4 regions of the Bradyrhizobium zaerense genome follow, and region 2 is predicted to be linked to each of the others. Evidence: predicted binding sites of a transcription regulator. Region 2 holds the regulator's gene; each other region holds the start of a gene.
What was found. The regulator LexA, encoded in region 2, represses DNA repair genes until DNA is damaged. The targets are predictions, from matches to a motif close to TGTTCNNNNTGTGTTCNG.
Positions count from the first base shown of each region.

Region 1: AB8Z38_RS14465 (DUF3072 domain-containing protein) is a predicted target of LexA. The motif match lies at 4,587-4,604, and genes of this name have one in related genera.
Region 3: ruvC (crossover junction endodeoxyribonuclease RuvC) is a predicted target of LexA. The motif match lies at 5,984-6,001, and genes of this name have one in related genera.
Region 4: AB8Z38_RS05895 (single-stranded DNA-binding protein) is a predicted target of LexA. The motif match lies at 3,944-3,961, and genes of this name have one in related genera.

Region 1 covers NZ_CP165734.1:2,929,626-2,937,121, reverse strand. Annotated here, with positions in the region: gene cbbX (CbbX protein) at 1-376, shown strand, start outside; gene rpe (ribulose-phosphate 3-epimerase) at 373-1,110, shown strand; gene AB8Z38_RS14485 (hypothetical protein) at 1,370-1,582, shown strand; partial or broken gene AB8Z38_RS14480 (Do family serine endopeptidase) at 1,791-3,330, shown strand; gene AB8Z38_RS14475 (hypothetical protein) at 3,600-3,962, shown strand; gene AB8Z38_RS14470 (DUF6496 domain-containing protein) at 3,972-4,271, opposite strand; gene AB8Z38_RS14465 (DUF3072 domain-containing protein) at 4,356-4,550, opposite strand; gene AB8Z38_RS14460 (hypothetical protein) at 4,666-4,887, shown strand; gene AB8Z38_RS14455 (hypothetical protein) at 5,226-5,462, opposite strand; gene AB8Z38_RS14450 (hypothetical protein) at 5,555-5,812, opposite strand; gene AB8Z38_RS14445 (hypothetical protein) at 5,849-6,175, shown strand; gene AB8Z38_RS14440 (HWE histidine kinase domain-containing protein) at 6,172-7,496, opposite strand, start outside.
Region 2 covers NZ_CP165734.1:1,072,852-1,080,347, forward strand. Annotated here, with positions in the region: gene AB8Z38_RS05355 (glutamine--tRNA ligase/YqeY domain fusion protein) at 1-168, shown strand, start outside; gene AB8Z38_RS05360 (nuclear transport factor 2 family protein) at 176-562, shown strand; gene AB8Z38_RS05365 (DUF2171 domain-containing protein) at 672-905, shown strand; gene AB8Z38_RS05370 (ComEC/Rec2 family competence protein) at 1,000-3,297, shown strand; gene AB8Z38_RS05375 (hypothetical protein) at 3,477-3,908, opposite strand; gene AB8Z38_RS05380 (hypothetical protein) at 4,100-4,303, opposite strand; gene lexA (transcriptional repressor LexA) at 4,490-5,191, opposite strand; gene glp (gephyrin-like molybdotransferase Glp) at 5,368-6,579, opposite strand; gene AB8Z38_RS05395 (helix-turn-helix transcriptional regulator) at 6,684-7,496, opposite strand, start outside.
Region 3 covers NZ_CP165734.1:3,823,661-3,831,156, reverse strand. Annotated here, with positions in the region: gene AB8Z38_RS18555 (5-formyltetrahydrofolate cyclo-ligase) at 1-316, shown strand, start outside; gene AB8Z38_RS18550 (TIGR00282 family metallophosphoesterase) at 294-1,118, shown strand; gene AB8Z38_RS18545 (methyl-accepting chemotaxis protein) at 1,667-3,091, opposite strand; gene AB8Z38_RS18540 (methyl-accepting chemotaxis protein) at 3,207-4,955, opposite strand; gene AB8Z38_RS18535 (YebC/PmpR family DNA-binding transcriptional regulator) at 5,160-5,906, shown strand; gene ruvC (crossover junction endodeoxyribonuclease RuvC) at 6,032-6,559, shown strand; gene ruvA (Holliday junction branch migration protein RuvA) at 6,556-7,173, shown strand; gene ruvB (Holliday junction branch migration DNA helicase RuvB) at 7,305-7,496, shown strand, end outside.
Region 4 covers NZ_CP165734.1:1,180,168-1,187,663, forward strand. Annotated here, with positions in the region: partial or broken gene uvrA (excinuclease ABC subunit UvrA) at 1-1,660, opposite strand, end outside; gene AB8Z38_RS05885 (outer membrane protein) at 1,962-2,651, opposite strand; gene AB8Z38_RS05890 (outer membrane protein) at 2,886-3,668, opposite strand; gene AB8Z38_RS05895 (single-stranded DNA-binding protein) at 4,113-4,610, shown strand; partial or broken gene gyrA (DNA gyrase subunit A) at 4,963-7,496, shown strand, end outside.

The DNA.
Region 1 (7,496 bases), 1.9 Mb from region 2:
GATGACGAGCTTCTATGCTTCCAATCCCGGCTTCCGCTCGCGCATCGCTCACCACATCGATTTCCCCGACTATGCGGAATCCGAGCTGCTCGTCATAGCCGAGCTGATGTTCAGGGAACGCGGATATCGCTTCGCGGCTGCGGCACGCGAGGCGTTCGAAAGATACATCGCGTTGCGCCGGACCCAGCCGTTCTTCTCCAATGCGCGCTCGATCCGCAACGCTGTCGATCGCATTCGGCTGCGGCAGGCCGATCGCCTGGTCTCCGATCTCGATCGCATGCTCGATGTCGCCGACCTCGAAACCATTGATCCGGCCGATGTCCTGACGAGCCGCGTGTTCAGCGGCGGGGCCGATGTGCGGAGTGCAAAGCCATGACACCAGACATCCTCATCGCTCCTTCCATTCTGGCGGCGGATTTCGCGCGCCTCGGCGAGGAAATCAAGGCGATCGACGCGGCCGGCGCCGACTGGATTCATTGCGACGTCATGGACGGGCATTTCGTGCCGAACATCAGTTATGGCGCTGATATCATCAAGGCGATCCGGCCGCTGACGAAGCGGATTTTTGACGTACACCTCATGATCGCGCCGGCCGATGCTTATCTCGAAACGTTCGCGAAGGCGGGGGCCGATGTCATCACGGTTCACGCGGAGGCCGGTCCGCATCTCGATCGCTCGCTTCAGGCGATCCGTATGCTCGGCAAGAAGGCCGGCGTCAGCCTGTGTCCGGCCACGCCCGAGAGCGTGATCGAATATGTACTCGATCGTATCGATCTCGTGCTGGTGATGACGGTCAATCCGGGCTTCGGTGGCCAGTCCTTCCTCACTTCGCAACTGGGGAAGATCACTCGCATTCGGAGCATGATTGGCGACCGCCAGATCCGACTCGAGGTCGATGGCGGGGTCACGCGCGACAATGCCGCGGCCGTTGCCGCAGCTGGCGCCGATACGCTTGTGGCGGGCTCCGCCGTGTTTCGCGGCAGCAGCAGCGCCGACTACGCCAGCAACATCGCGGCCATTCGCATCGCCGCCGAGTCCGGCCGGGTAACAAAAGTGCAAGATAATTCCGCGCAATCGCTCCATGCGGGTGCCACCGCGCGGATCCGATAAACCAATTGAACGGTATCGTGATCTGATCGGTATGAGCGCTTGGAGCTCATGCCTTGGCGCCCATGCTTTGGAGCCCATTGCCCTTGCGAGGCAGGTTCCACGTGCAAAGCCCGAGTCATTGGAACTAAAGTGGGCGAGCGCATTTCTCAAAAGTTAACTGCAATCAAGCGCGCTGTGCAGGCAGCAAATGTTTTGCACAACCGCCATCGGCCTGACGCAAATCAGGGCAATAAGCCTTGTGAACGCGAGGGAGGGTCCCATGGAGAACGTACGTCGCTACCGCGCGCTGGCGTCCCTCTGCCGTCAGCAGGCGGCCTACCGGCCGCTCCAGACCTGGGAGCTCCTCGGCCAGGCCGAACATTTCGAACATCTCGCCGAGATCGAGCTCAAGGCGCACTTCGCCGCGTGCAATGCGAAGGGCGAGGACGACGCTATCGGAGCGGCGGCATGGGAGACCCCCGCCGCGGCGTGACAGAACTCTTATACGCGCCCTCGGGAGTGCGAGATCAAAGTCCGACAGTCTGAAGTGCGTCGACGCACCGCCGTCGCTCGAAGATTTTTGCCTGCGGCCGCTCGTCGCATTTCTTTGCCAAGAATTAATCGCGTGGACGGGACACCGTAAGGTGCAAGGACCCATGTTGGATGCAGGGCGACCCCTCACCCAACATGGAGATTTCGACATGAACGATCGCGTCAATTCCGACACCACCACGTCCCGCAAGATTCTGGAGGCCGCGCCGCCTGGCGCTGCTCGGCACCGTGGCCGCGCTGGGCGTGGCCGTGCTCGCCGCGTCTCCCATTTCTTCGCCGTTCAACGTGAACTCGCTCATTGCGCCGGCGCAGGCCTCTGAGGTGGCCGCGACGCCGCCGGGATTCGGCGATCTCGTCGCCAAGGTCAAACCCGCCGTCATCTCGGTGCGGGTGAAGATCGACGAGGACAACGACAAGAGCGCGATGCTGCAACAGAACCGGATGGATTCTGACGAGCAGACGCCGTTCGACCAGTTCTCGCGGCAATTCGGCTTCCCCCGCGGCATGAACGGCATGCCGCGCCAGCGTCATCAGGTGATCACGGGCGAGGGCTCCGGTTTCTTCATCTCCGCTGACGGCTATGCCGTCACCAACAACCACGTCGTCGACCACGCTCAATCGGTGCAGGTGACGACCGACGACGGCACGATCTACACCGCCAAGGTGGTCGGCACCGATCCCAAGACCGATCTCGCGCTGATCAAGGTCGAAGGCAAGAAGGACTTCCCGTTCGTCAAATTCTCCGATCAGAAGGCGCGGATCGGCGATTGGGTGGTCGCGGTCGGCAATCCCTTCGGTCTCGGCGGCACGGTGACTGCGGGTATCGTCTCGGCCAGCGGCCGTGACATCGGTAACGGTCCCTACGACGACTTCATCCAGATCGACGCCCCCATCAACAAGGGCAATTCCGGCGGTCCTGCCTTCGACATGAACGGCAACGTCATCGGCGTGAACACCGCGATCTTCTCGCCGTCCGGCGGCTCCGTCGGCATCGGCTTCGACATTCCGGCCTCGACCGCAAAGCTCGTCGTCGCACAGTTGAAGGACAAGGGTGCGGTCACCCGCGGCTGGCTCGGCGTACAGGTCCAGCCGGTGACCGCGGATATCGCCGACAGCCTCGGCCTCAAGGCGGCGCGTGGTGCGATCGTCGACAATCCGCAGGACGGCAGCCCGGCGGCGAAGGCCGGCATCGAGGCCGGTGACGTCATCACCGCCGTCAATGGTACTGCGGTCAAGGACTCCCGCGATCTCGCCCGCACCATTGCCACCCTGGCGCCAGGCAGCTCAGTGAAACTCGACGTCTTCCATAAAGGCGAGAGCAAGACGATAACGCTCGCGCTTGGCGAGCTGCCGAACGAGCGGCAGGCCCAAGGTAAGGCCGACGACGGCAAGACGCAGCCGGACGCCGGCACGCCGCGGCTCGGACTCAGCCTTGCGCCCGCGGGTGATGTCCAAGGCGCCGCCGGCCAGAAAGGTCTCGTGGTGACCGAAGTCGATCCCGAGGGACCGGCCGCGCAGCACGGTATCCAGACCGGCGACGTCATCCTGAACGTCGGCGGCAAGCCGGTCGCCAATGTCGGCGATGTCCGGTCCGAACTGGCGCAGGCCAAATCGTCCGGCAAAAAGAGCGTGCTGTTGCAGGTGAAGAGCGCGGAGGCGACCCGGTTCGTCGCAGTGCCGCTCGCGTAAGTCTCGCGACTTCGACCGCAAATTCAAAAGGCGGCCTGCGGGCCGCCTTTTTTCGTGTGCGCTGACATACCCACAGGTAGCCGATAACATTCTCGTTAACGGCAGTAATGGTGACGGGTTCGTCCGAAAAAGCCGCGTTCACTGTTCACACTCGGGAGTCGCGTGTTGCACTTTGGCGTGGAAGCGCCAGAGCCTGTCGGAAGAGTGGAACTTCGGACCGTCCGGCTGCTTTGGAACCCGCCGGTGGTTCGCATTTGATCGGTGCCAAGATGGGTCGATTGAAGCTCTCGCTGATGAGTGCGCTGCTCGTGGCGCCCCTGGTATTATCTATCGGAAGTGCGATGGGTCGCGACGACGGCCGCTACGCCGATTCGCCGCTCAAGCCTTGGTTCGACAGTCTGCGCAGCCATCTCGGTCCGTGCTGCTCGGACGCCGACGGCGTTGCGGTCGCCGATCCCGATTGGGAATCGCACAACGGCCACTACCAAGTGCGCCTCGACGGGCAGTGGGTCGAAGTCCCCGACGAAGCCGTCATCACCGAGCCAAACCGCGCCGGCCGCACCATGGTGTGGCCGGTCAAGACGGCGTTTGGCATCTCGATCCGCTGCTTCATGCCGGGCAGCATGATCTGAGGCTGGTCTCTACGACCGCTTGGCGGATTTACGTTTGGAGCTTTTCTTCGATCTTTTGCTCGAACTTTTCCTCGAGCTCTTCTTGGCCGTCTTCTTGGTCTTCTTGGCTGTTTTCCGCTTCGGGACCTTCTTGCCCTTCTTGCGCGCTTCGGACAGGCCGATTGCGATCGCCTGCTTGCGGCTCTTCACGCGTCCGCCACGACCGCCCGGTCCGCTCTTCGCGGTACCCTTCTTGTAACGGCGCATCTCGCGCTCGACATCCTTGCCGGCGCTGCGCGAGTAACGGCGCTTCTTTGCCTTGCGTGCCATCAAGTTTCTCCCTTCGGTCGAGAGAACTGCTCGAAGCAGGCATGGTTCCGAAACGCGCCGCAAGGCGCGAACGCGCCAAGCAAGCTAGAAGGAATTCGCCAGCTCGATTTCCGCCTCCAGCAGCTGGATGCGTCGCGCGGCTTCACCGGAGGACAGATATCGATCGTATTGCGTGGGCTGGTAGGCCTCCTCACTCAGCCGCTTCAGCCTCAGCCCCTGCGCCCGGGTCATCTGATCCATGAGAAAAACCCTGGCGTCGTATTGACCCTGAACCTGCATGTCCGCTCTCCATACGGAATTGGTGACTTGACTATATGTTCTTATTTTGTTCTAACAAGCCATGGACAACAGAATTAATGAAATTCGACGTAAAATCAGCGCCTTGAGGCTGGAAATGGCCCACGTCGAGGCGTCTGTGCGCGACCTCGTCAACCGCGATCGCGACTGCACCGAGCAAGCCCCCGCGCAGATGGATCTGCGCCGGAAAATCAACCTGCTGATCGGCGAATGGAAGGCAGCCGGGGGCGGCGAGGTGTTGCCCGATATCGGCAACCGGGTGCGTCTGCGTTCAGGGAAGATCGAGAGCAAGCCGACACGCGCGGCTCTGCGTCGCTGAGATATTGAGAGGGAATCATCAGAGGCGTTCAGCGGATGGAGGCACGTAGTGGACGAAGACCCGGACGCCTACCGGATTCTGGAAACTGCGCGCCGAGATCCTCGAACTGGGCTCCGCGATCCGTCAATTGCGGCGCGAGGGCCTCGACGACGCCGCGGCCCAGCTCCTGATCTCGCGTAAGCGGGCGCGGCTTGACCAGCTCGTGAAGACACTTTCGTAAGTCGCGCCTTAACGTCACTTGAGATGCGGCGCAGCTCGCGGAGCAGGCCAATCCCCCGTTCGCGCATCAAAGCAAAAAGGCCCCGCGATCGCGGGGCCTTTCCTGGAATTCGGCGAGCCTACTTGGTGTTGGTCGTGCCCTTATTCGTCATGCTGCCGCCTTGGTCGGAGCCGGGACCAGAGCCGCCTTGGCCGGAGGCGTCAGGGACCCTTGACTTGGTATTGGCTCCCGTCGTCTGCGAAGACGACATCGAGGATGGGTGCTTCGATTTGTGCGACTTGGCCTGCGCGGCGAACGGCGCGGCGGCAAGGCCGGTTGCCAACATCACGGCGAGGGCAAGCTTGGTGGTCTTCATGCGGGGGACTCCTGAGTTGAATTGACGCAGGCACCCAACCGCTATCTGCGGCAGGAGTTCCAAGGAACCACTCAGGCGTTTTCACCCGGACCTCAAAATTCCTTGTCTTCGGAAATGATGAACACGACGCCTGTGAGCGCTGCGCCGATCGAAAACGTCGTCACCAGCGTGATGACAAAGACGAAAACCGCCTGGCGTCCGCCATGGTTCAGCAGGCTGGCGACCGCTGGATTGAACAGAATGAGTGCAAGACCGAAACCAAGGCCGAGCGCGGCACCCATCATCGCATGCGTCATCAGCTTGATGAGGCCGGTGGGAGAGATCAGGCTTGGCGACTTTTTTGCCCGCATGGAACTGCCGCTCGCTTTGGCATGCAAACGCGCGCAATGATCCAGGGTTCCATCTCGGATGAAGGAATTGTCATGAGTCGCTTCAGGCGACGTTCATGCTCGCTTTGCGAGAATGACGCCATCAACACGGGAATATTCGATATGGGCAAGGTTGTCTTTCTTTATCGCTCGCTGGCGTATCGCAACGCGGCCGCCGACATGCTGCGCAAGGCGCGCAAGCTGCCGCGCGGCGCGGAGCGAAGCGCGGCCCTTCGCTACGCGACGGCGTTACGCGATCTCGCGCAAACGGAAGCATGGCTTGAGGGGCGCATCGCCGTTGACCCTCGGCCGACAGAGCAGAGGGAAGCAGTCGCTTCGCGCTAACCCAATGCGCGTTGTAGCTCAGGAAAGGTGTTGGGGTCGAACCTGTCCTGTGCTGCCGACGCGGCCGCAGACTTTGGCATCAGGGGCACTTCGAGCCGGCACAACAGGCCCTCCGCGCGCCAATCAAATTGCGCTCGTCCGCCGAGCTGCGATTCGACACTCGCCAGCAGGCTCCTTGTGCCAAAGCCGCGCGATTTCGGCGTCATGACTGCTGGGCCGCCGGATTCCTCCCACGTCAAAATGAGGAGGTCGTTCTCGGACTGCCAGCCGATTGCAAGCCGTCCTGATCGTGTCGAGAGCGCACCATATTTTGCCGAATTGGTGAAGAGCTCGTGCAGAGCAAGTGCCAGTGTCTGTGCCGTGGTGGGCAGCAACTGCACCTGGGGACCTGCCAGCTTGACCTGGCCGCCAAGCGAATAGGGCGCAAGCTCCTCGTCGATCAGCTTGGACAACTCGGCGCCTTGCCAGCTCGACAGCGACAGGATCGTGTGCACGCGCGCGAGTGCGTTGATGCGCCCCTCGACGGCGCTGACATAGGCTTGGACCCCGTCGGCGCGGGTGAGGCGCACGATCGACTGCGCCAGTGCCAGCGCGTTCTTGGCGCGATGGTCGACTTCCCGTGCCAGCAGAGTCTGTCGCTCTTCGGCGCGCTTACGTTCCGTGATGTCGACGGTGACGCCGCTGACCCGCACCACGCGTCCGCTCTCGTCCACCGTCGCGGCCGCCGTGCCGACGCACCAGCGAATCTCGCCATCGGGCCGGCCGATGCGGAACTCCGCCTCATACGCGAGCGCGCCGCTATTGAGCGCGGCGATCGCCCGACGGAACTGATCGACATCGTCGGGATGCAGCAAAGCCTGGATGTTTGCCGAAGTGACGTTGAAGGTCTCCGGCGTCACCCCGAAGATGCGGTACTGGCCTTCGTCCCACATCCAGTCGCCGTTGATCCAGTCCCAGTCCCAGGACCCCATCTTGCCGGCCGCGATCGCCATGCTGCGGCGCTGTTCGCTTTCGCGCAGTTTTGCGGTGGAGTTCTCCAGTTCCGCGGTACGCGCGCGGACGCGGTCCTCGAGCTCCTGGTTCAGCCGTTCGAGCTGGCGCGTCTTGCGGTAGAGTTCGGCGAACACCTTGATCTTGGCACGCAGCACCTCCGGCACGACCGGCACCGGAACGTAGTCGACGGCGCCCATCTCGTAGCCGCGCAGCCGGTCGATGTCGCTGACCTGGATTGCCGAGATGAAGATCATTGCTGTTTTCTGGAACCGCGGATGCTCGCGGATCATCGCCGCGAGCTCAAAACCGTCGAGTTCGGGCATGCAGA
Region 2 (7,496 bases):
GACGCCCGGGTCGAGGCCTCGGTCGCCGAAAGCAATGCGACCGAGCCGATGCAGTTCGAGCGGCAGGGCTATTTCGTGCGCGACAAGGACTCCACGCCCGGCAAGCCCGTGTTCTCGCGAACCATCGGTCTGCGCGACACGTTCGCCAAGGAAGTCGCCAAGGGCTGAGGCGCATATGAGCAACGAAGCCGACGAAATCGTTTCCGCGATCATCGCGAAATGGTGCGCCGGCTTCGCCAGGCTCGATGCCGCCGCGCTGTCGTCGCTCTATTCGACCAACGCGTTCTTCTTCGGATCAAACCCAAGACTCTACCGGGGCAGGGACGGCGTTGCCGAGTACTTCAACGGCCTGCCGCGATGGCGCAAGCCGAGCGCGGCGTTTTCCGAGGTGCAGGTGGTGCGGGCGGGGCCGGACTTGATCAACATGGCTGCGACCATCTCGTTCGACCTCCCCGGCGAGCGACCCGATCTCATCGTCAAGATGAGCTGGGTCATCATCCGCGAGGCCGGCGACTGGAAGATCGTCAATCACCACGCCTCGTCGCAGGCACCGCTGATCTAGCCTCGTAATTGGGTGTCGTCATTCCGGGCTCGCGCCGATAGGAGCCCCGGAATCCCGGCAGAACCGAACCGCGTCTCACGCGTTGATCGGGTCCAGAAGAGGATCCCCCATGCAGAACATCGCTGAACATATGGAAGTCATCGGCGCCGATGGCGTCCACATCGGCACGGTCGACAAGATCGAGGGCAATCGCATCAAGCTGACCAAGAAGGACAGCGGCGAGGGTAGCCACAAGGGCCATCATCACTTCATCGACAAGGGCCTCGTCGCCGACGTCGAGGGCAACAAGGTCCGGCTCTCCGCCAAGGCGGATGTGGCCGTGACGATGGAAGAGGAAAAGTAGGCTTTTAAGCCGTTCGTTCCTGATCTGTACCGCTATTCGCCTGCCTACACGTTCCGGTAGCTTCGAGCTCCGTTGCGTATTGTCAGGTGTAACGATGGCGGAGCCCGGGCGGCCAGTACGCTCCCAAGGGATCGCACAAGGGATCGCGGGAACTTGGCCCGTGGGCCGCCCCGCGTCCGCCGGCGGCTTTGCGCCAGCGGGCTTCGGCGTCTGGCCTTCACTGGTCGAGACGCTGCGCGAATGGGGGCGGGCTGAGGCCGGCGCCGGGCGGCTGTTTCCCTGGGTCCCCATCGCCTTCGGCTGCGGGATCGCGCTCTATTTTGCCGCCGATCGTGAGCCGGTGCTTTGGGTCGTAGCCGCGACCGCGGCCGTGCTCTCGCTCGGCGCTATGCTGTTGCGGCGAGGCCGATTCTTCGCGCCAGCCATCATGATCGCGGCGGTCGCGGCCGGCTTTGCGATGGCGACCTGGAAGACCGCGCGCATCGCTCATGCCGTGCTGGCAAAGCCGCTCTATTCCGTGTCGCTGTCGGGCTTCGTCGAGACGCGTGACATCCGTGAGCGCACCGACCGGTTCGTGCTCCGCGTCACCGCGATGGAGACCCAACGCGGCGACATCCAGCTGGAGCGTGTACGGCTGTCGGTGCGCAAGGGGACGGCCCCCGAAGTCGGCAGCTTCGTGCAGTTGAAGGCGCGGCTGATGCCGCCGCTCTCGCCATTGCGGCCCGGCAGCTACGACTTCTCGCGCGACATGTTCTTCCAGGGCATCGGTGCCTCCGGTTTCGCGATGGGGGCAATCACGGTGGCGCCCCCGCCCGAAGCCGGGGGCATCAGGCTGCGCTACGCCGCAATGATGCAGGGGCTGCGCGACGCCATCGACGCACGCATCCGTGCCACCCTCGACGGCGACAACCGCGCCATCGCGACCGCGCTGCTGACCGGACGTCGTGACGCGATCACCACGCCCGTCAATGATGCGATGTTCATCTCGGGGCTCGGCCATGTGCTGTCGATCTCGGGTTACCATATGGCCGTGGTCGCCGGCGTCGTGTTCTTCGCGGTGCGGGCGCTGCTCGCGCTCATTCCGGGATTGGCCGCCGCCTTCGCAATCAAGAAATGGTCGGCGGCGGCCGCACTGTTCGCCGCCGCGTTCTATCTCCTGCTGTCGGGCGCGGAAGTGGCCACGCAGCGATCGTTCTTCATGACGGCGGTGGTGTTGATCGCCGTGATCGTCGATCGCCGCGCCATTACTTTCCGCACCCTGGCGGTGGCAGCCCTGATCGTGCTTGCGGTCGCGCCGGAGGCGCTGGTGCATCCGAGCTTCCAGATGTCGTTCGCGGCAACGCTGGGGCTGGTGGCGCTGGTGCAGGTCGGCATGCCGAACCTGTTTGCCTCGCCGGATCATTCGACCACTGCGCGGATCGCGATGTGGGGCGGGCGCGAGATCGCGATGCTGTTCATGGCCTCCATGATCGCGGGGCTTGCGACCACGCCCTACGCAGCCTTCCACTTTCACCGCGTCACGCCGTACGGCGTGCTCGCCAATCTCGGCGCCATGCCGGTGGTTTCGGCGCTGGTGATGCCTGCCGGGCTGTTGGGATTGCTTGCGGCGCCGTTCGGACTGGACGGCGTGTTCTGGTGGCTGATGGGGATCGGCATCGATTGGATGATTGCGGTCACGCGATGGGTCGCGGCATTGCCGGGCGCGGTCGGCCATATCGGCGCCTTCGGCACCGCGCCCCTGGTCGCGGCGAGCCTCGGGCTCGTCCTGATGGGATTGTTGCGCACGCCGCTGCGTTGGTCGGGCGCGCTGGTGCTGCTGGTTGCGATCCTTTGGGGCTTGTCCGTCCGGCAGCCCGACATCCTGATCGCCGGTGACGGGCAGAGCGTCGCGGTGCGGGGCAGGGACGGGCAGCTGCATCTGATCAGGATGAACAAGGACAGCTTTCTGCTGAAGGAATGGCTGGCGGCCGACGCCGATCCGCGTGATGCCGGCAGCGCGTCGCTGGCCGATGGCGTCTCGTGCGACGATTTGGGCTGCGTCACGCCGCTCGCCGACGGGCGCCTGGTCGCAGTGGCGTTGCGCATCGACGCGCTGGCCGATGATTGCAATCGTGCCGCGCTGGTGGTGATCGCCCGGCCGGCGCCGCCGGATTGCACGGCGATGGTGGTCGATCGGCAGCGTCTCGCAAGCCAAGGCGCGCTCGCGCTGATGCGGCGTGGTGATGGTTTTGCCGTTCAGGCGGTGAAGGCAAGGGGCGCAGACCGTCCCTGGTCGCCGGCTGCCGCAGGCGCGGCGGATTATGATGGCAGCCTTGCGCCGAAGACGAAGACAGCCTCTCCCCGGAGCAATGACGCAACGCCGTCCGAGGCCGATCTCCAAGCCGAGGACTGAAAGCCGAGGGCTGGATTTGACCTCTCAGCCGATCGTCAGGCCGGAATGGCTGGCCGTCCGACATGCGGCGGGCGGATCACTCGATCGGCTTTGCGAGACGCAAACCGCTCCACTTCGCCGGCCTCGGCCGGCGATGGGCATTTCAATCCGGGCCTCGACCCCTCGTTGGGTCGGCGGCGTCAGCCGATCGGCAGGCGGGTGATCGTTGGCTGCCTGTCGGCGATCTCTGGCTTTTGCTCCCGCTCGCCGAGCGGCTGGGTCACCGGCAATTGCAGCACGGTGGCGCGCTGGCCTTCGACGAGCTGCGTCACCAGCACGTATTTGCCGTCCGGAAATTCGATGGCGTCGTGATGGCGATCGGGAATGTGCGGATCGACCTTGCCGAACTTGCCGACGCGGGAGTTGATGGTGCGCGTCCAGATCCAGCGATTGTCGTATCGGACGCTGTCGGCGAAGGCGAGCTCCGTTCCCGGCAGCAGGCAGACCGCGACCGACATATCGGCTTCGGAGGCGAAGCCGCGCGTCGAGGTGCCGCGGAAAGTTGTCGTGACGATTGTCTCGCCGACTTCTGCGGGACGCGTCGCGACGGCGTGCAGGCTGTAGTCACACATCGGGGTGCTCCTCAATCAGGATAGCGACCCGCGCCTCTTCTGAGGCGCAGGCCTCTATCAGAGTAGAAGCCTGCAAGCGTCTGCTTGGTTGTGGGCAAATCTGCGGCTTGGTCCGCGCGCTGCAATCACAATATCTTTTTCAATTGCGCGAGGAACAAAGCCTGCTCCCGTGCATTCGGGCAGTTTCGCCATTAGCGGCCAGCGGGCGCCGACCAGCCGGAATATTGCCAGGCCCGTTGCGACGGCTGCTCGACCGCGTTGCCGGCATTTCGGAATTGCTCGCTCGTCGCCAGTGGCACTTTGCGGACGCGGGGCTGCGTTTGCGCCGCGAGGGCTTGCGACGCTGATGCTGCGATCAGCGCCATCGCGACAGTGCTCAGAAAGATGTTGCGCATGGTTGTCTCCTCGGTCTCTCAAAGGCCTGCGAAGCGGTGCGCGCTTCGTCGCGGCGTGCCGAGGATGTAGCGCCGGAGGGGTGGCCGGATAATCTGCGCAAAACCAGAAAGACTATCCAGCCGGAGCGGACAATCGTCCGCTCCAATCGCTCGTGCGCGGCGGCCGACCGACCGTCCGCAGCCGGCTCAATACTTCCGGTAAAGCCCGATCAGCTTGCCCTGAATCTTCACCCGGTTGGGCGGCAGGATGCGAACCTCATACGAGGCGTTCGCCGGCTCGAGCGCGATCGAGGCGCCGCGGCGCCGGAAACGTTTCAGCGTTGCCTCCTCGTCGTCGATCAGCGCCACAACGATGTCGCCGGTATCGGCGCTCTCGTTACGCTGGATCAGCGCCATGTCGCCGTCGAGGATACCGGCATCGACCATGGAATCGCCGCGCACTTCGAGCGCGTAGTGCTCACCGGAGCCGAGCATGTCAGGCGGCACGCTGATGGTGTGGCTGCGGGTCTGCAACGCTTCGATCGGCGTACCGGCCGCGATCCGGCCCATCACGGGCACCGCGACGGGGCGCTCGCCGTCATCCGCCGACCCGCTGGAGCTCGCGCGGACCTTGCCGAGATTGCCCTCGATGACGCTGGGCGTGAACCCGCGGCGGCTGCCGGCCGCGGCCTGAAGCTCCGGCAGCTTGATCACCTCGATGGCGCGGGCGCGGTTGGGCAGGCGCCGGATGAAGCCGCGCTCCTCGAGCGCGGTGATCAGGCGATGGATGCCCGATTTCGAGCGCAGATCGAGCGCGTCCTTCATCTCGTCGAAGGAGGGCGGCACGCCGCTTTCCTTCAGCCGCTCGCTGATGAACCGCAGAAGCTCGTATTGTTTGCGCGTTAACATCTCGACCAAATTCCCCCGGTTGATGTCGTTCGATTCCGAGACGCTGAGTTCAGCGATGAGCCGCTACATGCTCGAAACAAATCATGAACGGACACTATATGTTCGATATGTGTTCCGCAACTGGTTAATTTAGCGTGAACGCGACAAACTTCGCGGAACGCGAGCGAGCGACGCGTTCAGACCGGCAATCGCAGCACCTCGCAGCGCGTGCCTGCCTCGGCCTTCGGCGCAAACGGCGCACGTACGAGAAGTGCCTGTGCGGCAGCCAGATTCGCGAGCAGCGAGGAATCCTGATGACTCACGGGATGAGCGATGAGGGTGCCGTCGTCGCGCAATTCAAGGCGCGCGCGAAGATAGTCCTCGCGCTGGTCGTTGGCACCGACATCGCGGCCGAGCACGGCGCGTTCGCGACGGTGGTGAATCACTTCGCGGCCCGAGAGCGCGCGAATCAGCGGCACCATGAACAGGAACGCACAGACGTAGGACGACACGGGATTGCCGGGCAGGCCGATCACGCGCATCGCGCCGAGCTGACCGTGCATCATCGGCTTGCCCGGGCGAATCGCGATCTTCCAGAACGCCATCGAGATGCCTTCGGCCTCGAGCGCCGGCTTGACCAGGTCGTGGTCGCCAACCGAGGCGCCGCCGGTGGTGATCAGGACGTCCGCCCCGCTGTCGCGGGCGCGGCGGATGCCGGCCGTGGTCGCCTCAACCGTGTCGGCGGCGATGCCGAGGTCGATGGTCTCGGCGCCTTCGCTGCGCGCGAGCGCGTGCAGGGCATAGCCGTTGGAATAAACGATCTGACCCGCGCCGGGGGTGACGCCGGGCATCACCAGCTCATCGCCGGTTGCGAGGATCGCAACTCTCGGCCGGCGGCGGACGGGCAGGCGCGGGTGGTTCATCGCGGCCGCGAGCGCCAGGTCACGCTCGGTGAGTCGGGTTCCTCGCTTCAGCAGCAAATCGCCTTCGCGAAAATCGACGCCGGCCAGGCGGATGTGCCGTCCGATGAGGGCGGCTTCCTTGATCGTGACGCGCTTGCCCTCGACCGCAGTATCCTCCTGGATCACGACCGCATCCGCGCCATCGGGAACGACGCCGCCTGTGAAAATCCGTACGGCTTCGCCAGCGCCCACCGTTCCCGCGAACGGCTGGCCGGCTGCGACCTCGCCAATCAGATTGAGCTGTGCATCGATCCTGGCCGCGTCGGCGGCGCGCACTGCGTAGCCGTCCATGGCCGACATCGCCTGCGGTGGCTGCGTACGGCGCGCCGCGAGATCGCGCGCCAGCACCCGGTGCCAGGCCTCGTCGAGCGCAACCATCTCTTCCGCCAGCGGCTCTGCGCCGGCAAGCACCGCGGCAAGCGCGTCGGAAACCGGCATGAGGGCCACGGTGAAAACTCCTGCTCGGGCAATACGACAATCGGGTCGCGGCAAGCGTTCTAGCCGACAGTGGCCGTCGAGGCAAAACGGACGTGCATGCGCGTGGACGCAGCTTATCTATGGAGCAATAGCCGCACCAGTTCGGCCTGCCGGTTCACGCCCGTCTTGTCGAAGATTTTCGACAAATGGCTGCGCGCGGTTCCGTCGGTGATCCCTAGCCGTTCCGCCGTCGCTTTGCGGCCGCCGCCCTTGACGATCTCGAGCGCAAAGGCGGCTTCGGCACGGGTGAGGCCGTAACGCGTGCGCAAAGCGTCGAGTCTTGATCTCGCGTCCGGCTCGGGGTCGGTGATGAGCACCATCGCGCTCGATCGCCAGCCGGAGGCAAGCGGCACCGAACTCTCCGCCCAATCTGTGCCGACTGGCGTCACCTGCACGTGCAGCGGCATGCGGCCTGGATGCCGCCGCAAGCTCATCTCGCCGCCGATGCGATCGGGATGATCGATGCTGCACGAGCCGATCAGTGATTGCAGAGAGCGGCCGTCTTCGCTGTTGATGGCGCTCAGCGCGCCTGCCTCAAGCACGATGCTCTCGGCGGCATCGAGCCATTCGCGCGCGCGGCGATTGACGAAGATCGGGCGCGCCTCAGCGTCTGCGAGAACGAAGCCGTGGTCTAGCCCATCCAGTCCCGCTAGCGCAGCGCGGCCGGTGACGTCGAGCTGGTGGGTACGCCGCTGGATGGCAACGGCGCGTACGAGATGCTGCGCCAGCGTCGCAAACAGCCGCCGTGCGTTATCGTCATATGAAGGCAAATTGGACGGCCGGTGGCTGGTCAGGATGCCCGTGGCGTTATGATCGACCAGCAAATTCGTCGTCAACGGCTCGGTATCGAAGCCGGCTGGCTGCCACCATTCGTTGTAGTAGTCGGT
Region 3 (7,496 bases), 2.8 Mb from region 2:
GCTGATGCTCGGGCCGCTCGGCATTCCCGAACCGTCGCCGGCCGCCGCTGAAGTTGTTCCCGACATCATGCTGACGCCGCTTGCGGCGTTCGACCGTCTCGGCCACCGCATCGGCTATGGTGCGGGGCATTACGACTTCACCTTCGCGCATCTGCGCAAGACCAAGCAGATCGTCGGCATCGGGCTTGCGTTTGCGGCGCAAGAGATCGAGGCCGTTCCGGCACTATCCCACGACGTCGCGCTGGATTATGTGCTAACGGAATCGGACGCATTCGATTTCCGGAGTTCTGAACTTGCGCATTCTCTTCGTGGGTGATGTCGTCGGCCGTAGCGGGCGCAACGCCATCGCCGAATATCTGCCCGGCATGGTCAAGGACTGGTCGCTCGATTTCGTCGTCGTCAATGGCGAGAATTCGGCCGGAGGCTTCGGCATCACCGAAGCGATCTATCAGGAATTTCTCGATGCCGGCGCCGATGCGGTGACGCTCGGCAACCATTCCTGGGACCAGCGCGAGGCGCTGGTGTTCATCGAGCGCGCCGAACGCCTGGTGCGGCCGGCCAACTATCCGCGCGGCACGCCCGGCCGCGGCGCAGCCCTGGTCGAGACCAAGAACGGTAAGCATGCGCTCGTCGTCAACGCGCTCGGCCGCGTCTTCATGACCCCGTTCGACGATCCCTTTGCGGCGCTGGAGCGCGAGCTCGGCGCCTGCCCGCTCGGCGTTGCCGCCGATGCCATCGTCGTCGATTTTCATTGCGAGGCCAGCAGCGAGAAGCAGGGCATCGGCTTCTTCTGCGACGGCCGAGCCAGCCTCGTGGTCGGCACCCACACCCATGTGCCGACCGCCGACCACCAGATCCTCAGTGGCGGCACCGCCTACATGACCGATGCCGGCATGACCGGCGACTACGATTCCATCATCGGCATGCAGAAGGAAGAACCGCTGCGCCGGTTCACGTCGGGCATTCCATCCGGCCGCTTCGAGCCGGCCGCAGGCGTTGCGACGCTCAGCGGCGTAGCGGTAGAAACGGATGATGCAACGGGACTCGCACTGCGCATCGCACCAGTGCGCGCGGGCGGTCGGCTCGAGCCGGCAACGCCGAAGTTTTGGTTGAGCTAGCTCTACAAATTCAGTGTCGTCCCGGCGAAGGCCGGGACCCATACCGCGTGATCTATCGCTCGCGGATGGTGCCAGTCCCGAAACAATCAGCCTTCGCCAGACGACCGCCTGTGGCTATGGGTCCCGGCCTTCGCCGGGACGACGCTTAGAGAATGACGCGCCAGATCGCGACTCACGCGACGGGCCTACAGCACGATCTGCGCGACGTTCGGCCAACGACCGAAGCTGCGATGCGACTACCCAATTTGCGGATGATGCTATCGTGCGCCTGTTTTGCCCGACGGGTCAACGCCTTTACCAGCGACGTGGAATGCCTTTTGATCGTATCGGTCGAGCCGCGGGTTCGCCTCACCTCGCCCGCTTGCGGGAGAGGTCGGCGCGAAGCGGGGGAGGGAGCGCACCTTCTTCATGGCAACCAGCCAAGCCCAATTCATCCCGCCGTAAGCCATTGATTCCACGCACCCCGGCTACTGTGCATGGGGTTGTTTTCAAAGTTTTTTCTTTTGGCGACACCAGAGCGCCGTCTTGCAGCGGCGTCGCATGACCTGTCAGCCCTGCCGATATCCCATCCGGAACGCGCCCCAGTGCTTGCCGTGGACCACGATCGGCGACGACAGATCCTTCATCAGCACGAACTGTCCGCCGCCCATCTCGCGCCGATAGGTTTGCAGCAGGAACGGCTTTGTATTCGCCGCGACCTTCTTCACCGCGCGATCGGTGAACAGGCGGCGGTTGCGGCAATTGGCGTTGTTCCAGACCGGGTCCTTGCCCTGGGGCAGGCGGTAGTTCGGATTGTGCGTCGGCAGATAGCCGTGCCTCGCCCAGGCGACGCAGAACACGATGCGGGGATCGGATTTCTGGATCGGGTCCTGGATCGCAGGCAGCACGCGGTCGGTGAACGCGACGTAGTTGGTGAGATATTGCTTGGGATCGGTGCCCGCGATCTCCCGATAGGATTCGTCCATGAGCTGATCGAGCGTGATCTCGCCGCGATCGATCGCGGCCTCGAACTCGCCCGAGATGCGTTTGGCGGTATCCACGACCGTGCGTATCAGCGGCGCGTCCGAGGTCTCGACGCCGCTGTCGGCGATCAGTGCGATCAGGCCTTCGGAGGTGTCGAGCAATTGCGTGACCCGCTGGTCGGCGTTCTTGAGATCGCGCGACGACAGGTCGACGCCCTTGGCGAGCTCGTTGAGCTCGTTGATCACGGTGTCGCAATGGCCGAGGTTGGAGGTCGCGGCGCGCGTGACACTGTCGATCTCGGCTTCCACGGACGCAAAGCCCTGCTGCACCCGTGAGATGATGCCGGAGATCTGCTGGGCGCCTTCGCCCGCGGTCTTGGCGCGCAGCGAGGCGTCGCCGCTCTCGCCGATCAGGCCCTCGATCTGGCCGTCGAGATCGCGCACGGTGTCGGAGATCAGGTGCGTGGCCTGGCGGGTGGCTTCGGCGAGGTTCTTCACCTCGCTTGCGACCACCGCGAAGCCGCGGCCGGCATCGCCGGCGCGCGCCGCCTCGATGGTGGCGTTGAGCGCAAGCAGATTGGTTTGCTTGGCGATCGCCTCGATCGAGCCGGACACCTTCGCGACCTGCGCCAGCGCCGAGCCGACCGCGCTCAAGCGCGCCTCGATCCGCCCCACCGCCGCGACGAGCTCGGAGATGTGGCTGACGGCGGTGTCGACGGCGTTGCGCGACTGGGCGATCTCGCCGACCGCCGCTGAGGTGGTCAATTGCACCGCCTGCGACGCATTGGCGATGTCGTGATTGGCCGAGACCATGGTCTCGGCCGTCTGCTGCAGGTGGTGGAACCGTTCCGACTGGTTCGCGACGCGGCTTGCGACCTCCTGGACGTTGCCGGCGATGTCGGCAAGCTCGACGCCGAGACCGCCGATGCGGTCGGCAAGCTGGTCGATCAGGCGCTCGGCCATCGTCCGGTTCGATCCGGTGTCCAATACTGCAAGCTGCGCGAGGGACATGTACGGGCTTATCTCCAGGCGGAGCCGTTGATCGGCTCACCGCGGCATTCCCATTCCCATTCCAATTCCGACTTTAAGCGATGATTCTGCTCAGCAGGTCTTGCCTGAGCGTGCACTACAGCTTGTAGGCCGTCCTGAATCCGCCCCAGTGCCGGCCCTGCACGCGGATCGGGACATCGATCTCGCGCATCATCACCGTGTTGCCGTTGCCCATGTCGCGCGCATAGCTCTGGATCAGATACGATCGCTGGTTTTGGGCGGCGGCCAAGCCGGCCGGATCGTTGAAGATGCGCCGGTTGCGGCAGTTCGCTGCGTTCCATACGGCATCGCCCGGCCGCTGCGGATGCGAATAGATCTTGTTGTGCACCGGCAGGAAGCCGTTGCGGTCAACCATGGCGCAGAACGCCATGCGCGGCTCCTTGGCGAGAAACGCTTCCTGGAACGGCGGCAGCGCGCGGTCGGCCCAGTCGAGATATCTGGTGCGGTATTGCTGCGGATTGCTGCCGGCGATTTCGGCGTAGTCGGTGTCAAAGAGGTCGTCGATCTTGACCTCGCCGCGCGCAACCGCCTGCTCGTAGATCGCGGTCAGCGCGGTGCCCGCTTCCATGGCGCGGGTGACGAACTCGGTGTTCTCCTCGTGGATCGACCAGAGCCTGTCCTCGATCTTCTCGTTGAGCTCGGCATTGGGCGCGACGAAGTGGGCGCGGGCCCCGGCCTTGGATTGTTCGACCACGCGCAGGCGGCAGGCACCGACGCCCTCGAGGCTGCCGTCGATGATCGTCTGCGGCGCAAGCCGGCCGGCGTCCGCGCCGCCGATCAGCACGCCGTCCATCGCGATCTCGTAGACCGGCATCACGCCGCGTGCGCTCTCGAATTTGAGATGGCAGGGCAGCCGCTCGGTCTTGCGGCGATCGTCGTGCTCACTCTGCTTGAGCAGCACCGCGCAGCGCGATTTCAGCTTGCGTGCGAACGTCGTCACCGCCTTGCCGGCGCTGGCGACGTTCTCGCCATGAGTTTCGGCCGCCTTGGTCGCGGCGTCGATTTCGGCAGCGCTCTCGCCGACCGAGATGATGAATTGCGAAGCGCTGGCTGCGTTGCCGGAGACCTCGCTGGTGGTCGCGTTCTGCTCGGCCACTGCGCCGTTGACGGTGTCGAACACCGGGCGGATCGCCTCGATCGCCTGCGAGATGCGATGCACGGCATCGGCTGACCCTGCGGCATCGCGCTGCAGCGCGTCGATCTTCCTGGAAATCTCTTCGGTGGCGCCCTGGGTCTGCACCGCGAGCGCCTTAACCTCGGTGGCGACCACCGCGAAGCCCCGGCCTGCAGCACCTGCGCGCGCGGCCTCGATGGTCGAGTTGAGCGCGAGCAGCGTGGTCTGCCGTGCGATCTGGGCGATCAGGTTGACGACATTGCCGATCGCCGCGGAGGATCTGCGCAGGCGGTCGACATTGGCGCGCGCCTCCTGTGCCGCGGCGCTGGCCTCGTCGGCAAGCTTGCCGGCCTCGCGGACCTGCGCGCCGATGCCCTGCGCCGATTGGGTGAACTTCTCGGCGGCATGGGCGAAGGTCGAGGCGTTCGACTGCGCGGCATTGGTCCGTCCGGTCAGCGCGTCGGTGCGCTGGCGGATGTCCACGAGCGTCGCGGCGGTCGCCTCCGCGCCGCCGGCCACCGAATTGGCGGCGCGCTCGAGCTGGCGGATCATGGCGCCCAGCTCGAGTTCCAGCAGTTCCAGGATTTCCCGGGCCGAATCGCCCTCGGCGGCCGAGGTGGGTTGGGAACCGGCGGCCGGCTGCGCAGCTAGCGGGGCTGCCGCGGGCGCGGCCGAATCCGGCAGACGCTTCTGAAACAATGCGAACGCCATCGGGTCACTCTTTTCGGGAGACGGGTCGACGTTATTTTCGCAGCCCGGGATGAAATCAGGGTTAACGTTGCCTGACTTCTAGGCAAAGGACGCTACGGTATTACCTTAAAGTCGTAGAGCCTCTTTCATTCCGGTGGCTTGGCGGCCTATAAGGCCGCGCTTCCCACGCTCACCTTGGCTGACACTTCCCTCACGAGACCACGCATGGCCGGACATTCCCAATTCAAGAACATCATGCACCGCAAGGGGCGGCAGGATGCCCAGAAGTCGAAGCTGTTCGGCAAGCTGGCGCGGGAAATCACTGTCGCGGCCAAACTCGGCACGCCCGATCCCAACATGAACCCGCGCCTGCGCGCGGCCATCATCGCGGCCCGCCAGGAGAACATGCCGAAGGACAATATCGAGCGCGCCATCAAGAAGGCGCTCGGCAATGACGGCGAGAACTATGACGAGATCCGCTACGAGGGCTACGGCCCCGGCGGCGTCGCCGTCATCGTCGAGGCGCTGACCGACAACCGCAACCGCGCCGCCTCCGACATCCGCTCCTTCTTCACGAAATCCGGCGGCAACCTCGGCGAAACCGGCTCGGTCGCCTTCATGTTCGACCGCACCGGCATCATCGAATACGACCGCAGCGTCGCCTCCGACGATGCGATGCTCGATGCAGCGATCGAGGCCGGCGCCGACGACGTGATCTCCGGCGAAGGTGGTCACGAGATCTACGCCTCGACCGAAAGCTATCGTGATGTCGCCAAGGCGCTCGAAGCCAAGTTCGGCGAGTCGCGCAAGGCCGCACTGGTCTGGAAGCCGCAGAACACCATCGCGGTCGACGACGAGACCGGCGAGAAGCTGTTGAAGCTGATGGACCTGCTCAACGAGCATGACGACGTCCAGCACGTCTACGCCAATTTCGAGGTGTCGGACGCGCTGATGGCGAAGATGGGCGGCTAGCGGCGTTCCCCTCGGACGGTGCGCTCGCGCGTGCGGCGAAAGGCGAAGAGGGTTGCGCCGCTTTCCCCTGTTACTTCCGTTCTGTTTCTGTTTCCCCCGCGACGGTCAGCCGCTATCACTGGCGCATGACTGCGCTCCCGATTCGTGGCCCCGTTCGCATCATCGGCATCGACCCCGGCCTGCGCCGCACCGGCTGGGGCGTGATCGAGTCCGAGGGCAATCGCCTCATCTACATCGCCTGCGGCTCGGTGGAACCGCCGGACGACCTCCCGCTCGCAAGCCGCCTGCTGGCGATCCATGAAGGGCTCGCCACGATCTTGTCCGAGCACAAGCCGATGGAAGCCGCGGTCGAGCAGACCTTCGTCAACAAGGACGGCGTCGCGACGTTGAAGCTCGGCCAGGCCCGCGGCGTCGCCATGCTGGCGCCCGCGATGTTCGGTATCTCTGTCGCCGAATACGCGCCGAACCAGGTCAAGAAAACCGTGGTCGGCGCCGGTCATGCCGACAAGCAGCAGATCGCGATGATGTTGAAGATCCTGCTGCCCAAGGCCGAGCCGCCGTCGGCGGATGCCGCCGATGCGCTCGCCATTGCCATCACGCATGCGCATCACCGCCAGAGCGCCGCGCTGCGTTTGAAAGTGGTGGGGATATGATCGGCAAGCTCAAGGGCCTGATCGATTCCTACGGCGAGGATTACGTCCTTCTCGACGTTGGCGGGGTCGGCTATCAGGTGCATTGCTCGGCGCGCACATTGCAGCATCTGCCCTCGCCGGGCGAGGCGGCCGTGCTCTCGATCGAGACCTATGTCCGCGAGGACCAGATCAAGCTGTTCGGCTTCCGCACCGATCAGGAGCGCGAATGGTTTCGCCTGCTCCAGACCGTGCAGGGCGTCGGCGCCAAGGTCGCGCTGGCCGTGCTCGGCACGCTGTCGCCTTCCGATCTCGCCAACGCGATCGCGCTGCGCGACAAGGCCGCGGTGGCGCGCACGCCCGGCGTCGGGCCCAAGGTCGCCGAGCGCATTGTCACCGAGTTGAAGGACAAGGCGCCGGCCTTTGCCAACGTCGATCCGGCCGTCGTGCATCTCGCCGGCGCCATCGACGACCACCGCGCCCCGCGTCCGGTGGCGGATGCGATCTCCGCGCTGGTCAATCTCGGCTACGGCCAGCCGCAAGCGGCCGCCGCCATCGCATCGGCATCGCGCAGCGCAGGTGAGAATGCCGAGACGGCGCAGCTCATTCGCCTCGGCCTGAAGGAGCTCGCGAAGTGAGTGCGGAAATGGTCAATCTCGTAGGGTGGGCAAAGCGAAGCGTGCCCATCATCTATAGAGCGATCAGCGACATGGTGGGCACGGCGCGAAGAGCGCCTTTGCCCACCCTACGATCTTGCGGAGTCCGCTGAGTGAGCGATCCCAAGGCCCCCCGCATGGTCACGCCCGAGCGCCGCAGCGACGATGTCGGCGACACCGCGCTGCGGCCGCAATCGCTGTCCGATTTCGTCGGCCAGCAGCAGGCGCGCAAGAATCTCTCGATCTTCATCGAGGCGGCGCGCAAGCGCGGCGAAGCGCTGGATCACGTGCTGTTCGTCGGTCCC
Region 4 (7,496 bases), 110 kb from region 2:
ATCGAGGGCTCGTCCAGCACGTAGAGCACGCCGGTCAGGCCCGAGCCGATTTGCGACGCCAGGCGGATGCGCTGGCTCTCGCCGCCCGACAGCGTCCCGGAAGAGCGGGAGAGGGTGAGGTAATTGAGACCGACGTCGAGCAGGAAGGTGAGGCGCTCGCGGATCTCCTTGAGGATGCGGCCGGCGATCTCATTCTGTTGCGCATTGAGCGCCTCCGGCACGGTCTCGAACCACGCGCCGGCGCCCTTGACCGACAGTTCGGAGATGTCACCGATATGCTTGCCGCCAATCTTGACGCAGAGCGCCTCGGGCTTCAGCCGAAAGCCGTGGCAGGCTTCGCAGGGCACGTCGTGGAAATACTTCGCCAGCTCCTCGCGCGCCCACTCGCTCTCGGTCTCGCGATAGCGGCGGTTGATATTGGTGATGACGCCCTCGAACGGCTTCTTGGTGTCGTAGGAGCGGACGCCGTCCTCATAGGAGAACTTGATCTCGTCCTCGCCGGAACCGTAGAGGATCGCGTCTTTGGTCTTCTTGGCGAGATCCTTCCACTTGGTGTCGAGCGTGAATTTGTAGTGCTTGCCGAGCGCGGTCAGCGTCTGCACGTAATAAGGCGATGACGATTTGGCCCAGGGCGCGATCGCGCCCTTGCGCAGGGTGGTTTCCTTGTCGGGGATGACAAGATCCTCGTCGACATGCTGCTCGACGCCGAGCCCGCCGCAGGCAGGACACGCGCCATAGGGATTGTTGAAGGAAAACAGCCTGGGCTCGATCTCGGGGATGGTGAAGCCGGAGACCGGACAGGCGAACTTTTCCGAGAACAGCATGCGCTCGGGCCCGCTCTTGTCGTGGATCTTCGCGGTCTTCTTCTTTTCTTCGACCGGCGCTGCTGCGGGAGCGTCGGCGAATTCGACGACGGCGAGGCCCTCGGCGAGCTTCAGCGCGGTCTCGAAGCTTTCGGCGAGGCGCTGGCCGATGTCGGCGCGCACCACGATACGGTCGACGACGACGTCGATGTCGTGCGGGAATTTCTTATCGAGCGTCGGCGCCTCGGCGAGCTCATGGAAGGTGCCGTCGATCTTGACGCGCTGAAAGCCCTTCTTGAGCCATTCGGCGAGCTCCTTCCGGTACTCGCCCTTGCGGCCGCGCACGACCGGCGCAAGCAGATAGAGGCGGGTGCCCTCGGGCAGCATCAGCACGCGGTCGACCATCTGCGAGACGGTCTGGCTTTCGATCGGCAGTCCCGTCGCGGGCGAATAGGGCACGCCGACGCGCGCCCACAGCAGGCGCATGTAGTCGTAGATCTCGGTCACGGTGCCGACGGTCGACCGCGGGTTCTTCGAGGTCGTCTTCTGCTCGATCGAGATCGCCGGAGATAATCCGTCGATCTGATCGACGTCCGGCTTCTGCATCATTTCGAGGAACTGGCGGGCATAGGCGGACAGCGATTCGACGTAGCGGCGCTGGCCCTCGGCATAGATGGTGTCGAAGGCGAGCGAGGATTTGCCGGAGCCGGAGAGGCCGGTGAACACGACGAGCTTGTCGCGGGGATCTCGACGTCGACATTCTTGAGGTTGTGCTCGCGCGCGCCACGGATCGTAATTGCGCGCAGGCTTGAGCCCGCGTTGGTGGCTTGGCGCTTCGCCTTGATCACTTCATCCATCCCGGTGGTCCTCAAGGAATCCCAAAGGCACGCGATCGCGCCAACATTCGAGGCGCGCTTCGCCCGGAACCGGGATCGGCGCCGATGGGTATGGCAGCGAACGTAGGAAGAACGGGCGCGGATTTCCAGTGGGACTTGCAGATCGTCAACGGATTGTTGGCGCGCTGGCGGCATTTGGCAGCAGCGGGGCTCGGAACCACCCCGAGGCGCGCCGCTGCGAGGTTGCACAAAAACAAAAAGGCCGGCGCAAGGCCGGCCTTTCGTAACGCGATGGCGTTGGAGCCGAAGCTCAGTACTTGGCTTAGTACTTGGCGACGACCGGGCCGTTGAAGTGATAGTTCACGCCGAACTGCACGGTGTGGAAGTTGAGCGTGCCGGAGGGCACGGCGCCCGAGAAATAGGTCTCGCCGCCAAGGCTGCGATAGAGGTACTCGCCCTTGATCGACCACTGCGGGGCGATGAACGCTTCGACGCCAGCGCCGACGGTCCAGCCCGAGTGGAATTTGCTGTCGGAGATCGAGACCGGGCCCAGCGTCGCAGTGATCTTGTTGTCGATCCAGGCGTAGCCGCCGGTGCCGTAGAACAGGACATTGTTGACAGCGTAGCCGATGCGGCCGCGCACGGTGCCCATCGCGTCCGTCTTCGAGCTCACCGAGGCGGGAATCGCACCGACGCCCGGCACGAAAACCGCACCAGCTGCCGACGCGCTGACGTCAGCCCACGCGCCATCGGCCTCGACGCCGAACACGACGTTGCCGGTCTGCCAGTTGTAGCCGGCGGTACCGCCGACGAAGCCGCCCTTCATCTTCGGGTCGCCGGAAGCGTTCTCCCAGGCGCCGCCACCGACGATACCGAGGTAGAAGCCGGTCCAGTTGTAGACCGAGGCGATAGCGACAGGAGCCTTGGTGTAGGGGCGAGCCGCCAGATCGGCAGCCGAGGCGGCGCCAGTGAGAGCGAGCAGACAGGCCGAAGCCAGCAAAATTTTCTTCATTTCAACAAATCCCAGTCCCAGTTTCTGATTTGCCTTCCGTGCGTCGGAAGAGCATCGGACGCGTTGGTCCAACTGATGTCGTACCTACACCACTGAAGCCGCAAGTTGTGTCTCCCGAAAGTCACAACGGCCTAAAAATGTCGCAGATGCTGACCTATTAATTCCCCGTTTGCGCGGGCACAAAAAAAGGCCGGCACGAGGCCGGCCTTAGAGACGCGCGTGAAACCAGTGCTATCAGTACTTCGCGATGACGGGCCCGCCCCAGCGGTAGTTCAGCCGGATCAGTCCCATATCCACGTCCTGCCCGATTCGGTCGCTCCCGAACGCCGCGCCCGCTGGCGTGGTGAAGCCGACCGTGCGATGGCCGAGGAACAAGTGGTCGTACTCGACGCCCACCGACCAGTTCGGCGCGAAGCCGAATTCCAGACCGGCGCCGATCGCTCCGCCCCAGCGGGTTTCGCGTGCCGAAGCCAGCAGCGCGCCCGCGCCGGGCGTGCCGGCGGCGGCATAGACGTCGTACCTGTCTCCGACCACGGCGCCGCCGCCCTTCACGTAGAGGAGCACGCTGTTCCAGGCGTAACCAACCTGACCGGTGATGAGGCCGAACGCGTCGATGCGCGAACGGTTGCGATCACCCGTGACCAGAGCGCTGCCTGGGAAAAGTGTGCTGACGTTGTCGCCCCGGAAATCGGCCCAGTTGCCTTGGCCTTCAAGACCGAACACCCAATTGGCCGACTGCCAACGATAGCCGATCTGGCCGCCGATGGTGCCGCCCGTCGCGTTGTGACAGCCTTCCCCCACCAGCACCCCGGTCCCCGGTGTCACGAAGTCCCAGCATTTGTGGCTCGAACCGCCACCGCCGTTGATGCCGATATAGAAGCCGCTCCAATCGTAGATCGTCGCGATCGCAGGCGCCGGCGCCTTGGTGTAAGGACGGGCCGCAAGATCCGCTGCGCTCGCGGGAGCCGAGAGGTTGAACGCAATTAGGCCAAATGCACTTAGCAGGATTTTTTTCATTGCAGTCTCCCCAATCTATTGTTGCTTGCTTCAAGGTCCCCGAAGTGGCCTCAGGCGCGACGCCCATCCGAGCCATTCCAAGGCAAGTCTAGCCCCGTAAGGGCCCGGGTCCGTCTCCGGAACGCCACAGTCGGCGGTCAATCGAACGGGCTGCAAGTTGATGAATGTTAAGTATTTTTCGGGATAGGCGGGAACCCAAAAAGGTTCCATCGACGCACTGAAGCGAGCGGGACCGTGCTGCGGCCAAGCGCCGGTTTGCAGTGTCGGATTTCGGGCGGAACAAAGCTGGAACGGATCCCGTGTTGATGCTATATGTGGGGATAACCGAGGGCCTGGCGGGCCGATCGATGCCCGTAAGCGTATAGGGTCGCCCAACAGGCGGCGATGGCGCGGGCGCGCGAGCCCGCTAGTCGAATTCAGTGGCATTTGGAGTGGAGAGCGGCGATGGCGGGAAGCGTCAACAAGGTCATTCTGGTTGGAAATCTCGGCAAGGATCCGGAAATCCGCCGCACCCAGGACGGGCGGCCGATTGCGAATTTGAGCGTTGCGACGTCGGAAACGTGGCGGGACAAGGCGACCGGCGAGCGCAAGGAAAAGACCGAGTGGCACCGCGTCGTGATTTTCAACGAAGGGCTCTGCAAGGTCGCTGAACAGTATTTGAAGAAGGGCGCCAAGATTTACGTCGAGGGCGCGCTCCAGACCCGCAAATGGACCGACCAGAGCGGCGTGGAGAAATACTCCACCGAGGTCGTGCTTCAGGGCTTCAACTCGACGCTGACGATGCTCGATGGCCGCAGCGGCAGCGGAGGCGGCAGCTTCGGTGAGGAGCAGGGCGGCGATTTCGGCTCCTCCGGTCCCGTCTCGAGCGCGCCTCGCCGGCCCGTGGCCGCGGGCGGCGGTGGCGGCCGCAACAGCGACATGGACGACGACATCCCGTTCTGAGGACGCGGAGCACACGAGGAGGCGCCGGTTGGATCGGACGGCGCTTCACACGTCGTGTCGGCAATCTTGCCGTCGCGGGAAGGGCTCGGGATTTCCGGGCCCGCTTTCTCTTTGGGGGACATCGGATTGCGTCACGGCAAACCGGCCGACAGGGCAGGCTGGCCACGCGGTTTTCCCGGTGTTAGAGGCGGTTTCGCAAAGCCTGTTCCAGGCCGTTTCGAAGCGCTCCTCGCAAGGCCTTAAGTTATTGGAAAAATAAGCGGAAAAAGCACTTCCCGAAGGTCCGCAAGGGTGGTTATCAGGGCCTCGATGCGCTATATGATTCCCAGATAAAAACTCACCGGATTCCCCCTTGGCCGACGACGACAACAAGAGGCCCGGCGACGAGCCGGAGCGCTCGGATATTCGCCCCGTCTCCATCTTCGAGGAGATGAAGAAGTCCTACCTCGATTACGCCATGAGCGTGATCGTGGCGCGTGCGTTGCCCGATGCCCGCGACGGATTGAAGCCGGTGCATCGCCGCATCCTGTACTCGATGCACGAGCAGGGCCACACGCCCGACAAGAAGTACGTGAAGTCCGCCCGCGTGGTCGGTGACGTCATCGGTAAGTATCATCCGCACGGCGACCAGTCGATTTACGACGCCATGGTCCGCATGGCGCAGGACTTCTCGATGCGCGTGCCGCTGATCGACGGCCAGGGCAATTTCGGCTCGGTCGACGGCGATCCGCCTGCCGCCTATCGTTACACCGAAGCACGGCTGACCAAGTCGGCGCTGGCCCTGCTGGCCGACATCGACAAGGACACGGTCGATTTCCAGCCGAACTACGACAACAACGAGACCGAACCGTCGGTCCTTCCGGCCAAGTTCCCGAACCTTCTGGTGAACGGCGCGGGCGGCATCGCGGTCGGCATGGCTACCAACATTCCGCCGCACAATCTCGGCGAAGTCATCGACGCCTGCGTGGCGCTGATCGACAATCCCGCGCTGACCATCGACGAACTCATCAATATCGTGCCCGGACCGGATTTCCCGACCGGCGGCATCATTCTCGGACGGGCGGGCATCCGCGCCGGTTATCATCTCGGCCGTGGCTCGGTGGTGATGCGCGGCAAGGTCACGATCGACACCGTCCGCAAGGAGCGCGAGGCGCTCATCGTCACCGAGATTCCGTACCAGGTGAACAAGGCGACGATGGTCGAGCGCATCGCCGAGCTCGTCAAGGAGAAGAAGATCGAGGGCATCGCCGATCTGCGCGATGAATCCGACCGCGACGGCTTCCGTGTCGTCATCGAGCTGGAAACGCGATGCCGTGCCCGACGTGGTGCTGAACCAGCTCTACAGGTTCACGCCACTGCAGACGAGCTTCGGCGTCAACATGGTGGCGCTGGACAGTGGTCGGCCGCGGATCATGACTCTGAAGGATCTGCTCGCCATCTTCGTCGATTTCCGTGAGCGGGTCGTCACGCGGCGGACCAAGTTCCTGCTGGGCAAGGCGCGCGACCGCGCGCATATCCTGGTCGGCCTGGCGATCGCCGTCGCGAATATCGACGAGATGATCCGCGTCATTCGGACCTCACCCGACCCGACCACGGCGCGCGACACCCTGATGTCGCGCGACTGGCCGGCCCGCGACGTCGAGGACATGCTGACCCTGATCGACGATCCGCGTCACCGCATCAGCGAGAACGGCACGATCCGGCTGTCGATGGAGCAGGCGAGGGCGATTCTCGACCTGCGTTTGCAGCGCCTCACTGCACTTGGTCGCGACGAAATCCGCGAAGAGCTCGACACGCTCGCCGGCGAAATCGCCGATTATCTCGACATCCTGCGTTCGCGCGCCCGCGTGCTCGACATCGTCAAGACCGAGCTCGCCGAGGTAAAGGCCGAGTTCGCCACCCCGCGCCGCACGGTGATCATCGAGCAGGAGGGCGAGGTCGAGGACGAGGACCTGATCCAGCGCGAGGAAATGGTCGTCACCGTCTCGCATGCCGGTTACGTCAAGCGCGTGCCGCTGTCCGCCTACCGGGCCCAGCGCCGCGGCGGCAAGGGCCGCGCCGGCATGCAGACCCGCGACGAGGATTTTGTCAGCCGCCTGTTCGTCGCCTCGACGCATACGCCCGTGTTGTTCTTCTCCTCGCGTGGCCAGGTCTACAAGGAAAAGGTCTGGCGGCTGCCGATGGCCGCGCCGAATGCGCGCGGCAAGGCGCTGATCAACATCCTGCCGCTGGAGCAGGGCGAGCGCATCACCACCATCATGCCGTTGCCCGAGGACGAGTCGACCTGGGGCAACCTCGACGTGATGTTCGCGACCACCGGCGGCAACGTCCGGCGCAACAAGCTGTCCGATTTCGTCGACGTCCGCCGCTCCGGCATCATCGCCATGAAGCTCGACGACAACGAAGCCATCGTCGACGTGCAGATCTGCACCGAGCGCGACGATGTGCTGCTCACCGGCGCCGGCGGCCAGTGCATCCGCTTCCCCGTCAGCGACGTGCGCGTGTTCACCGGGCGGACCTCGATGGGCGTGCGCGGCATTGCACTGGCTGAGGGCGACAAGGTGATTTCGCTGGCGATCCTGCGCCACGTCGAAACGTCCTCGGACGAACGTTCGGCGTACCTCAAGATGCGCCGCGCGGTCGCCGGCGAAGCCGCGGCCGAGGAGCCTGCTAGCGATGCCGAGCTCGAGGAGACCTCCGGCAGCTTCCAGCTCTCGCAGGAGCGCTATATCGAGATGTCGGCGCAGGAGCAGGTGGTGCTGACGGTGTCCGTCAACGGCTATGGCAAGCGGACCTCGTCTTACGAGTACCGCACCACGGGCCGCGGCGGCAAAGGCATCGTCGCGATGAGCGTCAACAACCGCAACGGTAACCTCGTGGCGTCGT